Regions from separate parts of the Ensifer sp. 38_S197 genome, predicted to be linked through region 1. Evidence: riboswitches for the same ligand, from Rfam matches in the RefSeq annotation. Region 1 holds a riboswitch; each other region holds the start of a gene.
What was found. A riboswitch is a leader RNA that binds a small molecule or an ion and turns the genes downstream of it on or off. The one in region 1 is predicted to bind thiamine pyrophosphate.
Positions count from the first base shown of each region.

Region 2: linked by a shared signal. The riboswitch ahead of thiB (thiamine ABC transporter substrate binding subunit) and the one ahead of thiC (phosphomethylpyrimidine synthase ThiC) in region 1 are both predicted to bind thiamine pyrophosphate.
Region 3: linked by a shared signal. The riboswitch ahead of thiD (bifunctional hydroxymethylpyrimidine kinase/phosphomethylpyrimidine kinase) and the one ahead of thiC (phosphomethylpyrimidine synthase ThiC) in region 1 are both predicted to bind thiamine pyrophosphate.

Region 1 is NZ_JBXOVZ010000001.1:926,181-930,989, forward strand. Features, by position in the region: gene AC1Z3V_RS04190 (sensor histidine kinase) at 1-1,102, shown strand, start outside; gene AC1Z3V_RS04195 (sigma-54-dependent transcriptional regulator) at 1,106-2,470, shown strand; TPP riboswitch at 2,567-2,695, shown strand; gene thiC (phosphomethylpyrimidine synthase ThiC) at 2,786-4,603, shown strand.
Region 2 is NZ_JBXOVZ010000002.1:690,886-695,694, reverse strand. Features, by position in the region: gene thiP (thiamine/thiamine pyrophosphate ABC transporter permease ThiP) at 1-668, opposite strand, end outside; gene thiB (thiamine ABC transporter substrate binding subunit) at 676-1,704, opposite strand; TPP riboswitch at 1,756-1,873, opposite strand; gene AC1Z3V_RS16610 (GNAT family N-acetyltransferase) at 2,020-2,505, shown strand; gene AC1Z3V_RS16605 (thiamine diphosphokinase) at 2,590-3,240, shown strand; gene AC1Z3V_RS16600 (ABC-F family ATP-binding cassette domain-containing protein) at 3,244-4,809, shown strand, end outside.
Region 3 is NZ_JBXOVZ010000001.1:190,841-195,649, forward strand. Features, by position in the region: gene AC1Z3V_RS00695 (hypothetical protein) at 1-689, shown strand, start outside; gene AC1Z3V_RS00700 (glycosyltransferase family 4 protein) at 686-1,987, shown strand; gene thiD (bifunctional hydroxymethylpyrimidine kinase/phosphomethylpyrimidine kinase) at 2,144-2,953, opposite strand; TPP riboswitch at 3,207-3,309, opposite strand; gene AC1Z3V_RS00710 (glycosyltransferase family 4 protein) at 4,151-4,809, shown strand, end outside.

The DNA.
Region 1 (4,809 bases):
TTCCCTGTTGCCGCTGCCGTTTCGCGATATCGAGCCCACCAGTAACGGTTCCAGCGAGTTGCGCGCGCTGCTGCCGGGCGATAGGGAGCGACGGTTCCTGCGGGTCGAAACCATGATCCCGACCACCAACTGGCGTCTCGAACAGCTCGCCCCGTTGGACGGCGCCCTGGCCGCGGCAACCCGGGAGGCCCGGCTGATCGCGCTAGCGGTGACCGTGCCGCTGCTGGCGCTGGTCGCCTTCCTCCTGCGTCGCCGCCAGGCGCTGACGCTGGCGGCGGCGAGGGAACGTGCCGCCCGTGACGAACTGGAGCGCCGCGTGGCGGAGCGTACCCGTGACTTGAGCCTTGCCCGCGATCATCTGGAAACGGAGATCGCCGACCACAGGCGCACCGGCGAGAAACTCCAGGCGGTTCAGCAAGAGCTGGTCCAGGCGAACCGGCTGGCGATCCTCGGCCAGGTGGCCGCCGGCGTCGCCCACGAGATCAACCAACCGGTCGCCACCATCCGCGCCTATGCCGACAACGCCCGCACCTTCCTCGAACGCGGCCAGCAGGAAACGGCAGTGGAGAACCTCGCCAGCATCGCAGACCTTACCGAACGGGTCGGCACCATCACCGACGAACTCCGGAGCTTTGCCCGCAAGGGCCGCTTCGTCGCCGAGCCGACACCGATGCGCGATGTGGTCGAAGGCGCGCTGATGCTCCTTCGCAGCCGCTTTGCCGGCCGCATGGATGCGATCGTCGTCGACCTGCCGGAAAACGGCCTCAGCGTGTTCGGCAACCGTATCCGTCTTGAACAGGTCCTGATCAATCTCCTGCAGAACGCGCTCGAAGCGCTCGGCAATCGGACCGACGCCGAAATCCGCGTGCGTTGCGAGGACGGCCCTTCCGGCAGCGTTTCGCTTGTCGTTGCCGACAATGGCCCGGGTATCCCGCAGCATATCCACGAAGATTTGTTCACGCCATTCAACACCTCCAAGGACGAAGGACTCGGCCTCGGTCTTGCCATCTCCAAGGAGATCGTCGCCGACTATGGCGGCGAGATATCAGTCGAAACCAGCGACAGGGGCACCGTCTTCACGGTCCGCCTGAAAAGGGCCTGAGCGATGCAGCCGTCCGTTTACCTCATCGACGACGACAACGATCTGCGCAAGGCGATGAAGCAGACGCTGGAGCTTGCCGGCCTTGCCGTCACCTCGCTTGCAAGTGCCGCTGAAGCGCTGGAGACGCTCGATGCCGATTTCGACGGCATCGTCGTCAGCGATATCCGCATGCCGGGCATCGATGGCCTGGCGTTTCATCGCCGCATCGCCGCCTTCGATGCCGACCTGCCGGTGATTCTGGTAACCGGCCACGGCGATATCCCGATGGCGGTGCAGGCATTGCAGGATGGCGTCTATGACTTCATTCCCAAGCCCTTTGCCGCCGATCGGCTGGTGCAGAGCGTGCGGCGCGCCCTCGAAAAGCGCCGGCTCGTCATGGAGAACCGCGCGTTGAAACGGGCGGCGGAGACGGCCGGCGACAGCCTGCCGCTGATCGGCCAAACACCGGTCATGGAGCGGCTGCGGCAGACGATCCGGCACATCGCCGACACGGATGTCGACGTCCTCGTCGCCGGCGAAACCGGCAGCGGCAAGGAGGTGGTCGCCACCCTGCTCCACAATTGGAGCCGGCGCCGCAACGGCAACTTCGTCGCGCTGAACTGCGGCGCGTTGCCGGAAACGGTGATCGAAAGCGAACTCTTCGGCCACGAGCCGGGCGCCTTCACCGGCGCCTTGAAGAAGCGCGTCGGTCGCATCGAACACGCCAGCGGCGGCACGCTGTTCCTCGACGAGATCGAGGCAATGCCGCCGGCAACTCAGGTCAAGATGCTGCGTGTTCTTGAAGCCCGCGAGATTACGCCACTCGGCACCAATCAGGTCCGTCCCGTCGATATCCGCGTCATCGCCGCCGCAAAAATCGATCTCGGCGACCCGGCGCAGCGCGGTGACTTTCGCGAAGATCTCTACTTTCGATTGAACGTCGTGACGTTGTCGATCCCGCCGCTGCGCGAACGCCGTGACGACATCCCGCTGCTCTTCTCGCATTTCCTGACCCGGGCAGTCGAGCGCTTCAAGCGTGACGTGCCCGTCATCTCACCGACCGTGCAGCAGCACCTGATGACGCACAACTGGCCTGGCAATGTGCGCGAACTTTCGCATTTTGCCGAACGCGTCGCGCTTGGCGTCGAAGGCCCGTTGGGGCAACCCGTTGTCTCGACCGAACAGTCCGGTTTCGCGCTGCCGGAGCGGCTCGAACGCTACGAGGCGGAGATCCTGAAGGAGGCGCTCCGAGCCCAGCGCGGCGACGTCAAGGCGACCATCGAAGCGCTCGGCATTCCGCGCAAGACCTTTTACGACAAGCTCCAGCGCCACGGCATCAACCGCGCCGATTATGCGGAGCGCGGCGTTCCGGAAAAACCTGACCACTAGCGTCGAGTCTACATCCGGAATACCCGTTTAACGTGCATATTGAGCAACGAGCGATTTCGCGCTTGACGACCCGTGCCGTTCGATGGCTATCTTCTAGGCATTCACCAGGGGGGTCCCGCAAGGGGCTGAGATTCTGCTGGATGGCCGGCTCGCCGGCTGTGGCGCAGTGACCCGTTGAACCTGATCCAGTTCATACTGGCGTAGGGACGGTGCAGATATCGAAGCCAGGATTCCGTGCATTCAGCACCTGGCGGCGCGTCTTTCATCCTTCCGGCATCAGAACTGGGTCTCCAATCGCAAACTTGGAGCCTCGTCATGAATATTGCCACAAAGCCCACCCCTCTCTCGGTCACCCAAGGTCCGCTTCCGGCATCCCGAAAAGTCCACAAGGCCGGCATCCTGCATCCGGATATCCGCGTGCCGATGCGTGAGATCGCGCTGCACCCGACCTCGGGCGAACCGCCGGTCACGGTCTATGATTCCTCCGGCGCCTATACCGCAGACGATGCCGAAATCCGCATCGAGGAGGGGTTGCCGCGGCTCCGCCGCAATTGGATCGTCGCCCGCGGCGATGTGGAAACCTACGAGGGGCGCACTGTCCGGCCGGAGGACAACGGCTTTGCCAGCGGCGACCGGCTGACGCCGACCTTCCCGTTCCAGCATGCGCCGCTTAAGGCAGTGGCCGGCAAGGCGGTAACCCAGCTTGCCTATGCCCGCGCCGGCATCATCACGCCGGAAATGGAGTTCGTGGCGATCCGCGAAAACCTCGGCCGCGATGCGCGCGCGAAAGTTCGCGATGGCGAGAGCTTCGGCGCCCATATCCCCGATCATGTCACGCCGGAATTCGTGCGCCAGGAAATCGCCAGCGGCCGAGCGATCCTGCCCGCCAACATCAACCATCCGGAATCCGAGCCGATGATCATTGGTCGGAATTTTCTGGTGAAGATCAACGCCAATATCGGCAACTCCGCCGTCACCTCGTCGATGGCCGAAGAGGTCGAAAAGATGGTCTGGGCGACCCGCTGGGGCGCCGACACGGTCATGGACCTTTCGACCGGCCGCAACATCCACAACATCCGCGAATGGATCATCCGCAACTCGCCGGTTCCGATCGGCACCGTGCCACTCTACCAGGCGCTGGAAAAGGTCAACGGCATTGCCGAGGACCTCACATGGGAAGTCTATCGCGACACGCTGATCGAGCAGGCCGAACAGGGCGTCGACTATTTCACCATCCATGCCGGGGTGCGGCTGCATTACATCCCGCTCACCGTCGACCGTGTCACCGGGATCGTCTCGCGCGGCGGCTCGATCATGGCCAAGTGGTGTCTGCATCATCACAAGGAAAGCTTCCTCTACGAGCATTTCGAGGAGATCTGCGATATCTGCCGCGCCTATGACGTCTCCTTCTCGCTCGGTGATGGCTTGCGCCCCGGCTCGATCGCTGATGCCAACGACGCGGCGCAATTCGCCGAACTGGAGACGCTCGGCGAGCTCACGAAGATCGCCTGGGCCAAGGATTGTCAGGTGATGATCGAAGGCCCCGGTCACGTGCCGATGCACAAGATCAAGGAAAACATGGACAAGCAGCTCGCCGTCTGCGGCGAGGCGCCGTTCTACACGCTCGGACCGCTGACGACGGATATCGCTCCCGGCTACGACCACATCACCTCCGGCATCGGCGCCGCGATGATCGGCTGGTTCGGCACTGCGATGCTCTGCTACGTCACGCCGAAGGAGCATCTGGGCCTGCCGGACCGCAATGACGTCAAGGTGGGCGTCATCACCTACAAGATCGCCGCCCACGCCGCCGATCTCGCCAAGGGCCATCCCGCCGCGCAGGTGCGCGACGACGCGCTGTCACGCGCCCGCTTCGAGTTCCGCTGGGAGGATCAGTTCAACCTGTCGCTCGACCCGGAGACAGCCCGCAACTTCCACGACGAGACGCTGCCGAAGGAAGCGCACAAGGTGGCGCATTTCTGCTCCATGTGCGGCCCGAAGTTCTGCTCGATGCGGATCTCGCACGACATCCGCGCCGAAGCGCAGAAGGAAGGGCTGGAGGCGATGGCCGCGAAGTATCGCGAAGGCGGCGACCTCTATATGCCAGTCGGCGAAGTCGAAGCCGAAGGGTAAAACGAAACGCGTCGGGAGGGAGCGCCATTGCATTCCCTTCCGACGGCAAGGCAAATGCTCTCGTCTATTTCGAGCCGGCGCCTTCCTTCCACCTCGGCGCCCAGCCGTCGCCCGGCGCCGATCGAGGTCAATTAGGTATCGCCCGGTCTCCAGTGACGAGGCCGGACTGGCCGGGCTGCGCCAGTTCGTTTTCGCGGCAGAGCTGG
Region 2 (4,809 bases), on a different contig from region 1:
GTGCTGGCCGCGGGCCCGCCGCCAAGCGTCAGCACGAGCGTGAAGCTGGTGGCGCAGAGCATGAACACGAGGCCGGCCGCACCCGGCAGCAGGCCGCGAAGCACAGGCCATTCGATGAAGCGGAAGAGCGCATGGGACGGCATGCCGAGATTGGCGGCGCTGCGCCAGTATTCGGCGGGAACGCGCTCGAGCCCGGCCAGGAACAGGCGCGCCGCAAGCGGCATGTTGAAGAAGACATGGGCGAGCAGGATGCCGAACAGGCCGTAGATGCTGACCGGCTGCTCAAGGCCAAGCCAGCGCAGGCCCGCATTGAGGAAACCCTGGCGTCCCCAGACCTCGATCAGCCCAAGCGCCCCGACGAGAACGGGCAGGCCGAGCGGCAGCGCCATCAGCCGCAAGAGCCAGATGCGGCCGAAAAACTGCGGCCGCCGCGCCAGCGCCCGTGCCACCGGTATGGCGAAGAGCACGGAGAGCAGCGTGGAAAGGCTTGCCTGCAGCAGCGTGAAGCGGGTGACGCGCCAGATATAGGCGTCGAACAGGGTGCCTTCGCCCGCGCCGCCGGTCTCAGCGAGCAAGGCGGCGATCGCCAGGCCGACGAAGAGCAGGAAGGCGCCGAGGCAAAAGGCCCCGGCGGCAACCGTCATGCGATTTTCGCGAGGCGCGAACAATCCAGCCTCAGTTCTTGCTCATCGCGGCAAGCCACTCGTCGATCCACGCCTTACGGTTCTTCGCGACTTCTTCCGACGGCAGCAGGAAGGTCTTTTCCGGAGTGACCAGCTTGTTGAAGGCATCCGGCAGCGGCGCGCTGGTGACGCCAACCGGCATCATCCAGTTGGTCGTCGGGATGATCGACTGGAACTCCGGCCCGGTCATGAAGCTCAGGAACTGTTTTGCCAGTTCCGGCTCCTTGGCATTCTTGGTCATGCCGGCGACTTCGATCTGGATGTAGTGCCCCTCGGAGAAGGCTGCGGCCTGGTAGCGGTCGGTGTTTTCCGCGACCATGTGGTAGGCGGGCGAGGTGGTATAGGAGAGCACCATCGGCGCTTCGCCCTTGGTGAACAGGCCATAGGCTTCCGACCAGCCCGGGGTGACCGTCAGGACGCGATCCTTGAGCTTTGCCCAGGCAGCGCCGGCCTCATCGCCATAGACGGCCTTGACCCAGAGCAGCAGACCGAGGCCTGGCGTCGAGGTACGCGGATCCTCGATGACGATCTTCTGCGATGCGTCGCCCTCGACAAGCTCCTTGAGACTCTTCGGCGGCGTCTTCAAGGTCTGGGTGTCGTAGACGACGGCGAAGTGGCCGTAGTCGTAGGGCAGGAAGGTGTCGTCGGAGAAGCCGCCCGGTACCTTCAGGTCCTTGGCATCGATGCCGTGCGGCGCGAAGAAACCGGTCGCCTTGGCTTCGGCGACGAGATTGGTGTCGAGGCCGAGCACGATGTCGGCTTTCGAAGCGCCGCCTTCAAGCTTCAGGCGGGTCAAGAGTTCGACGCCGTCGGCGACGCCGACATAGTTGACCTTGCATTCGCAGGTCTTTTCGAAGGCTTCGGCGACCTTGGCGCCCGGGCCCCATTCGGTGATGAAGCTCTCATAGGTATAGACCGTCAGGGTCCTGTCGGCAGCGGCAGCGGCACCGACGAAAACCAGGCTTGCGGCCGCAGTCAGAGCTAGCCGGCTAAACAATTTGAATTGCAATGAATTGGGCATGGCGAGCACCTCTCTCCCAAAGTTCGTTGTTGCATGGGAAAAGGGCGTATCGATCCGATCGCGTCTAATCCCTCCGCCGGTATGAGCCGGATCAGGTTCCGCGGGTTGGCGTTTCACGCCTCTCAGCCTTCGGCCGTCATGCGGTCGGAAGGCACCCCGTTAGAGCGGCAAGAGATTTACCGCCACGTTGGTTCCATGGCAAGCGTGTTTGGTGCAAGTCGAGTTGATGCCTGCTCAGGGCATGGCGTCCGCGCTTGCGTAAGCCGGACGCTGCGCTAAGACAAAAACTGCAGGGAGCCGCGAGGAGGAAATGCCATGCCAGATATGCTCGTTCGACTATATGCCTTGCCGGCGCAGCCCCAGTCGAAGCTTGGCCCGGGCATCCGCATTCGCCGCGCCATGGCGCCCGAGCGCCGCCTGGTCGTCTCCTGGATCGAGAGGACTTTCGGCGCCGGCTGGGCGGGCGAGGCGGAAGCGGCCTTTTCCTCGACCCCGACGCGCATTCATATCGCGGTGCATGAAGAGAACATCGTCGGTTTCGCCTGCTACGACGTGACGGCGCTCGGTTTTTTCGGCCCGACCGGTGTCGACGAAGGCATGCGCGGGCAGGGCATCGGCGAGGCGCTGCTGATCGAAAGCCTGACGGCGATGCGCGAGGCTGGCTACGGTTATGCGGTCATCGGCGGGGTCGGTCCGGCGAAGTTCTATGAGCGGGTGGCCGGCGCGATCGAGATTCCGGATTCGACGCCCGGCGTCTATGCCGGCATGCTCTCTTCCGATCCGGTGCCGGAAGGCCATTGACGATCCTCGCAAAATCTTGAGATCCGCGCGTCTTCTCGCTTTCTTCGTTTTCCTTCCGCGGTCCTTTGCGCTATGGGCTTTGCCATGGCTCGATCGACCTTCACCATTCTGCTTGGCGGTGCGCTGACAAGCACCGACCGGCTGACACGCCAGCTCGGCGGAAGCCGCTTCGTCGCCGCTGACGGCGGCATGCGGCACGCGCGTCTGCTCGGCGTCGTTCCGGATGTCTGGGTCGGTGATTTCGATTCGACAGAAGATACCCTGCTTTCCGAATTCGCCTCCGTTCCGCGCGAGTCCTATCCGGCGGCAAAGGCGGCCACGGATGGCGAGATCGCCGTCGAGGCTGCCCTGTCGCGTGGTGCCGACAGCTTGATCTTTGCCGGTGCGCTTGGCGGCACCCGCAGCGACCATGCCTTCCTGCACCTGTTGCAGGCGGTCGGCCTTGCCGAGCGCGGGCTTTCGGTGCTGATGACCTCCGGCGAGGAAGAGGCCTATCCGCTGCTTGCCGGCACGCTGGAGCTCGACCTGCCGAAGGGTTGCCTCTTTTCGGTCCTTGGGTTGACCGAGCTCACCGGTCTTTCGATCGTCAATGCGCGTTACCCGCTCGACGATTTCACCCTGCCGTTCGGCTCGTCCCGAACCGTTTCCAATGTTGCGGAGGGTCCCCTTCGCTTCAGCCTCAAGAGCGGCCGCGCCATCGTGCTTGTCCGCCCCTATGATCTTACCGGAGCCTGAGCCTTGGCGCCCCCCATTCTGAAACTCGACGACATCTTCCTCACCTTCGGCGGCACGCCGCTTCTGGCCGGCGCCAATCTGCAAGTGGAGCCGGGCGACCGGATCTGCCTGGTTGGGCGCAACGGCTCGGGCAAGTCGACGCTGATGAAGATTGCCGCGGGTCTTGCGGAAGCGCAGTCGGGCGAAGTGTTCCGCCATCCCTCGGCGACCATCCGCTATCTGCACCAGGCGCCGGATTTCGACGGCTACGACACGGTGCAGGCCTATGCCGAAGCGGGGCTCGGCCCGGGCGACGACCCCTATCGCGTCGCCTATCTGCTGCAGCATCTGGGACTGACCGGTGAAGAAGACCCGAAGCGGCTCTCCGGCGGCGAGGCGCGCCGGGCGGCGCTCGCCCGCGTCATGGCGCCGGAGCCGGATATCCTGCTGCTTGACGAGCCGACCAACCATCTCGATCTGCCGACGATCGAATGGCTGGAAGACGAGCTTACCCGCAGCCGCTCGGCGCTGGTTTTGATCTCGCACGACCGGCGCTTCCTGGAGAAGGTGTCGACCGCGACCGTCTGGCTCGATCGTGGCCAGTCGCGCCGGCTCGACCGCGGCTTTGCCCACTTCGAGGCCTGGCGCGACGAGGTGCTGGAGGCGGAAGAACTGGAGCAGCATAAGCTCGGCAAGGCGATCGAACGCGAGGAACACTGGCTGCGCTATGGCGTGACCGCACGGCGCAAGCGCAACATGCGCCGTCTCGGTGAGCTGCAGACGATGCGGGCGGCCTATCGTGGCCACAAGGGACCGCAGGGGACGGTGCAGGCGACGCTTGCCGATGCCAAGGAGTCCGGCAAGCTGGTGATCGAGGCCGAGAAGATCAGCAAGGCCTATGGTGAGCGCACCATCGTTGCGCCCTTCTCGATCCGCGTGCACCGCGGCGACCGCATCGGTCTCGTCGGCCCCAACGGTGCCGGCAAGACGACGCTTCTGAAGATTCTGACCGGGCAGATCGAACCGGACAGCGGCACGGTCAAGCTCGGCACCAATCTCGAGATGGCGACGCTCGACCAGAAGCGCGAAGATCTCAATCTGGACGACACGCTGGCGCACTACCTGACGGACGGCCGCGGCGAGAACCTGCTGGTCAATGGCGAGCAGCGCCACGTCACCGGTTACATGAAGGATTTCCTGTTCCAGCCGGAGCAAGCGCGCACCCCGATCCGCGAACTCTCCGGCGGCGAGCGGGCAAGGCTGATGCTGGCGCGTATCCTGGCGCGGGCGACGAACCTCCTGATCCTTGACGAGCCGACCAACGACCTCGACATCGAGACGCTCGACCTCTTGCAGGAAATCGTCGCCGGCTTTGCCGGAACGGTGATCCTCGTCAGCCACGACCGTGATTTCCTCGACCGCACCGTGACCTCGACGATCGCGCCGGCAAACCCCGAGGAGCCGGACGGCCGCTGGATCGAATATGCCGGCGGCTATTCCGACATGATGGCGCAGCGTAAGGGCGCAATCGAGGAGAAGCGCAGAGCCGAAAGGGCGGAAAAGGCCAAGGCCAACGAAACGGCTGCACCC
Region 3 (4,809 bases), 740 kb from region 1:
TCGTGCTGCAATCGGAACAATTTCGCCGCCGCGCCGCCCGTATCCGCCAGCTTGCGGAATTTTATCACCTGCCGCTGCGGCTGGTGTCCGTCGAAGGTTCAGGCGATGCCAGTGACCTGGCTCGGGCCGCGGCGCAGGCAATCGACAATGAGACCGTCATCCTGCTTTCAGCCTCGCTTACGCCTGCCAATCCCGGTTGGTACCAGACGCTTGTTGCCAACTACGAGACAACGAGCGGAAGCATTATATCGCCGACGCTTGCCTATGAAGATCATTCGATCCGCTGGGCCGGCAACACCTCGCTCGAGCGTGCCGATCATCTTCAGTCGAGCCGCTATGCCGGTTATCCGGTTGGCGCCGTGAACCGCCTGAAGCTGACGCGGGTTCAGACCGCCTCGCTCGAATGCTGCATCATGCCGCGCACGGCACTTCTCGATGAGACCGGCGTTTCGCCGACCTATCTCGGCGCGTCGCTCAAGGGGCTGGATCTCGCCTTGCGGCTGAGCCGCCGGGGCTACGAATCCTATTGGCTGCCTGCTCTTCAAATGCTCGGATCGGATGAGGCGTCAGGCGCTGTTTCGCCAGCCACGGCCAGATACGTGGAGCGTGTCGATCAGGCCCTGTTCCGGGGACGCTGGATGCAGACGGTGGAAACAGAAGGAACGGCCCACAACGAGGTTTCGGCATGAGTGAAAAACTCCGCGTGCTGGTCGTTTCGCACGGCCACCCGACCCATTCGCTCGGTGGCGCCGAGATCGCCTCCCACGGATTGCACAAGGCATTGAACGGCCTGCCGGGCATCGAATCGATCTACCTTGCCCGCGTCGGCAATCCCGTGCCGCGCCACGGCGCGTCGGCACTGATGAGCCTAAGGCTGGCGATGGACGAGGTGCTCTACCATGCCGAGGACTTTGATCATTTCTTCCTGTCCAATGGCGATACAGACGCGATCCGCCGAGACCTCTTGCGCTTCGTGGGAGACATCAAGCCGGACATCGTCCACTTCCACCATGTCATGGGCTTTGGGTTGGAAGCCCTCTATGCGGTGCGTGACGCTCTGCCGAAAGCACGCATCGTCGTAACCTTTCATGAGTACCTGCCGATCTGTCACAACCACGGACAAATGGTGAAGCGGCCCTCGGGTCAGCTTTGCAATGGCGCCTCGCCGATCAACTGCCACACGTGCTTCCCGGAAATCCCTGTGTCGCGCTTCGTCCGCCGCGAGCAATTCGTCCGGGGCATGCTGAACCTTGCCGACGCCTTCATCGCCCCGAGTGCCTTCCTTGCCAATCGCTATGTCGAGTGGGGTATCGCCGCCGAAAAGATCTTTGTGATCGAAAACGGCATCGTCATGGGGGAAAAGACGCCCGCCCGCGAACTGCCGACGGCGACGGCACGACGCAACCGCTTTGCCTATTTCGGTCAGATGACCCCTTTCAAGGGCGTGCATGTGCTGATCGACGCCGTGTCGCGCGTGCCGGAGGAGATCTGGGGAGACGATTCGACGCTGATGATTTTTGGCGGCAACCTGGAGCGCCAGCCGACCGACTATCAGGACCGCGTCGCGAAACTGATCGAGGATGCAGGGCGCCGGGTTCGTTTCTACGGTGCCTATCAAAACCAGGATATGCCGCGGCTGATGCGCTCGGTCGACTGGGTGGTGATGCCCTCGGTCTGGTGGGAGAACTCCCCGGTCGTCATCCAGGAGGCGCTGCACCATGGCCGGCCGATCCTGTGTTCAGATATCGGCGGCATGGCCGAGAAAGTTCGCGACCGCCTGGACGGCTATCATTTCCGAGCCGGCAGCGCACAAGACCTAGCGGATCGGATGATCGATGTACTGAGCACGCCGCGATCCTGGGACAACCTTCGGGCAACCCTCAGGCGCCCGATGAGCCATGTCGATTGCGGCCGCGAGCATGTCGCTCTCTACCGGAAACTGCTCAAGGCGGAGCATCCGTTTCACGCCAACGTAGCAGTGGCCTGAACCAAAACCGGGGCACGCCCCCTCAAGCAACTGCAGCCCGCGGACGACGAGCTTCCCGCCTCAGATCATTTCATTACTCTTATTAAACAATGGAATGACCTTACTTTTTAAAGCGGAACATGAACAATGGACCGGCACAAGGTTTCGGGATGGATATTAATCGCCGCCGTTTCCCCACCACTGATGGAAGTGATGAACCGGCCCCCGCCCTTGCCCGATTTTAAACGCAACTCCCGCGACAAGCGCGTCATGCAGATAGGTCTTGGCGGCTACTACTGCGTCTTGAAGCTCCAGCCCACGGGCAAGACCAGCGGCGATGGCGGCTGAGAGCGTGCAGCCGGTGCCATGATCATTCCTCGTCTCGACCCGCGGACGAGACAGACGCAACGCGGTGTCCCCGTTGAAGAGAATATCGACGGCTTCGTCGCCCTCGGCATGCCCGCCCTTTATCAACACTGCACGCGCACCAAGCTTCAGCAGCATCTCCGCCTGCCGCGCCATTTCCGTCTCGTTCTCGGCAATCGCGCGCCCGGTCAGCAGCGCCGCTTCGGGCAGATTCGGCGTCAAAATCAGCCCTAGCGGCAGCAATTCCTCCTTGAGCGTCGCGATCGCATCTGGGCGCAACAAAACATCGCCTGAAGTAGCGACCATCACCGGATCGATGACTGCCATATGCCCATGTCGCTTCAAGCCGGACGCGATCGCCGTAATGGTCTCCTGGCGAGACACCATGCCGATCTTCACCGCGCCAGCGGCGAGATCTGAAAACACGGCATCCATCTGAGCTGTGACGACGGCTGGAGAGATATCCTCGACGGCTCTGACCCCGCGGGTATTTTGCGCCGTGATGGCAGTAATCACGCTGGCACCGTAGACGCCGAGCGCCGAAAACGTCTTCAGATCCGCCTGGACGCCGGCGCCACCGCCGGAATCCGAACCTGCGATAGTAACGGCGATAGCGGTCATGCCTGGCTCCTCTGGAGAGCAGAGATGCGTTCAATGTGGACGAATGCGCTCACAATCCAGGCACCCAAGAAACGGCCCGTTCCCGAGCATCCTCTAGCAATCAACAAGGGAACCGAATGATCGAGCAGGCGCATTGGGCGGCTCGGCTTCCGGAACCGTGCCTCGCGCCATGGTAAACTACGTGTAGGCACCAACGATCTCCCAAAAGCATATGACGGAGATCCAAATGAACGACGGAGGCGCGGCTGATATCCCAAGGAGGCCTCGCCGTTCCTACGCCGGTATGATCCGGATCAGGTACAAGGGTCTGGCTCACCGCCATCTCAGCACCGTCAGGTGCGCCCCTCGGCATGCGTGATTACTGGGGGGCACGAGGCGGGATGTCAACTGCCAGAGTTCAGGGCGGGACACATCGGCTCGATGAGGAAGATGGGCGAATCAAGGTGCTCCGCAATGAAAAAGGCCCCTATTGCCTTGAGAGCGCAAAGGGCCTTCTATCTGAGCGTTCGACTTCACAGACATTCAGACTTTTACTTTTCTTGCCCAGCAATGCAAGCGCTGATCTGAACCTTCAAACTGAACCAGTTTTGGCTAGAGTTTTCCGGTGTCTATTCCTGGCTGGGAAAGGGACGGAAGACGATGAAGGCATCGCAGTTTTCGGACGCCCAGAAGGCGTTCATCCTGAAGCTATTTTTCGCGACTTGACATGTTTGCGACCATTCTCCCGCGCGCTCCAGACCTTGGCGATTCGTACGAGAGCCTAATATCCCCATTCCGGACAATATCGTCCGCGTGGTCGCTGGAACTTGCCAGGGACGCGTTGCGCAACGCGTTGTGGACAAATCGTAGAGAAGAATGTACCTGCAGCCCTCTAAAGTGATCAGTTCGCGTTGCGTGCTGATCGGCCGCAACAACGTTTGCCGTCGAGGCAATGCCAACTAAGGCACGATATGCGATCCAAGGAATACGGGCTCCTGCTCGAGCTGCCGGCTGTACGGAAGAGATCCCCCAGCCCCATCAACACCTGCGAACAAAGCAGGTAACGCCTATTGCGAGCCACGAGCCAGCCAGTATTCCAAAACTACTAGAGTCGTGGAGCATCAAAGTTGCATTTCAATATAGCGGGATACCGATTTCAATCATAGTTGATCTATGGACGCTAATTTGAATTGCCGACGTTAGTAAAGGAAACCAAGAATGTCATCGCGGCTTGGCGAGATTTTGATAGTCACCGAAGAGCTTGCTGGCTTGAACAGATCTGGTGGGATCGGCGCATGCGCGCTGGGTCAAAGCTTACATCTGCAGTCGCTAGGCTACCACGTCGATATTTTAATTACTGATCTGGACTGCAATCAAGCAACACAGCGAGAACTGCTGAGAAACCACAGCGACTTTACAATTCGTTTTCTTCGAGATCTCGTTGACGCAGACGACGTCGTATCACAGCCTGTTGACGCAATATCGAAATCATATTGCGTCTATCGGTATGTCAAATCGCAGAACTATCACGTTGTGCATTTCAACGACTGGCTCGGTTCAGGCTTCTATACGGCAATGGCGCGTCGCCAAGGCCTCATCTCGAGTGTCATCGTGACCCATTTGCATGGTAGTTCTGAGTGGGTTCGGAGGCACAATAAGAACCTTCCTCGCCTTGAAGAGTTCGAAACAGAAGCGATCGAGAAGAGCCAGATCGAAAATTCGGACTTAGTGATCAGCCCAAGCGAGTATCTACTCGATTGGTATGCCGCTTCAGGAATTCGACTCCCAAAATCAAAGGTGTGCAATTGGTTGCTACCCCAATGGTTTAGTGAGGGGTTCAACGGCGACCGCCCCTTAAGTTGTGCACCCGTAGCCTC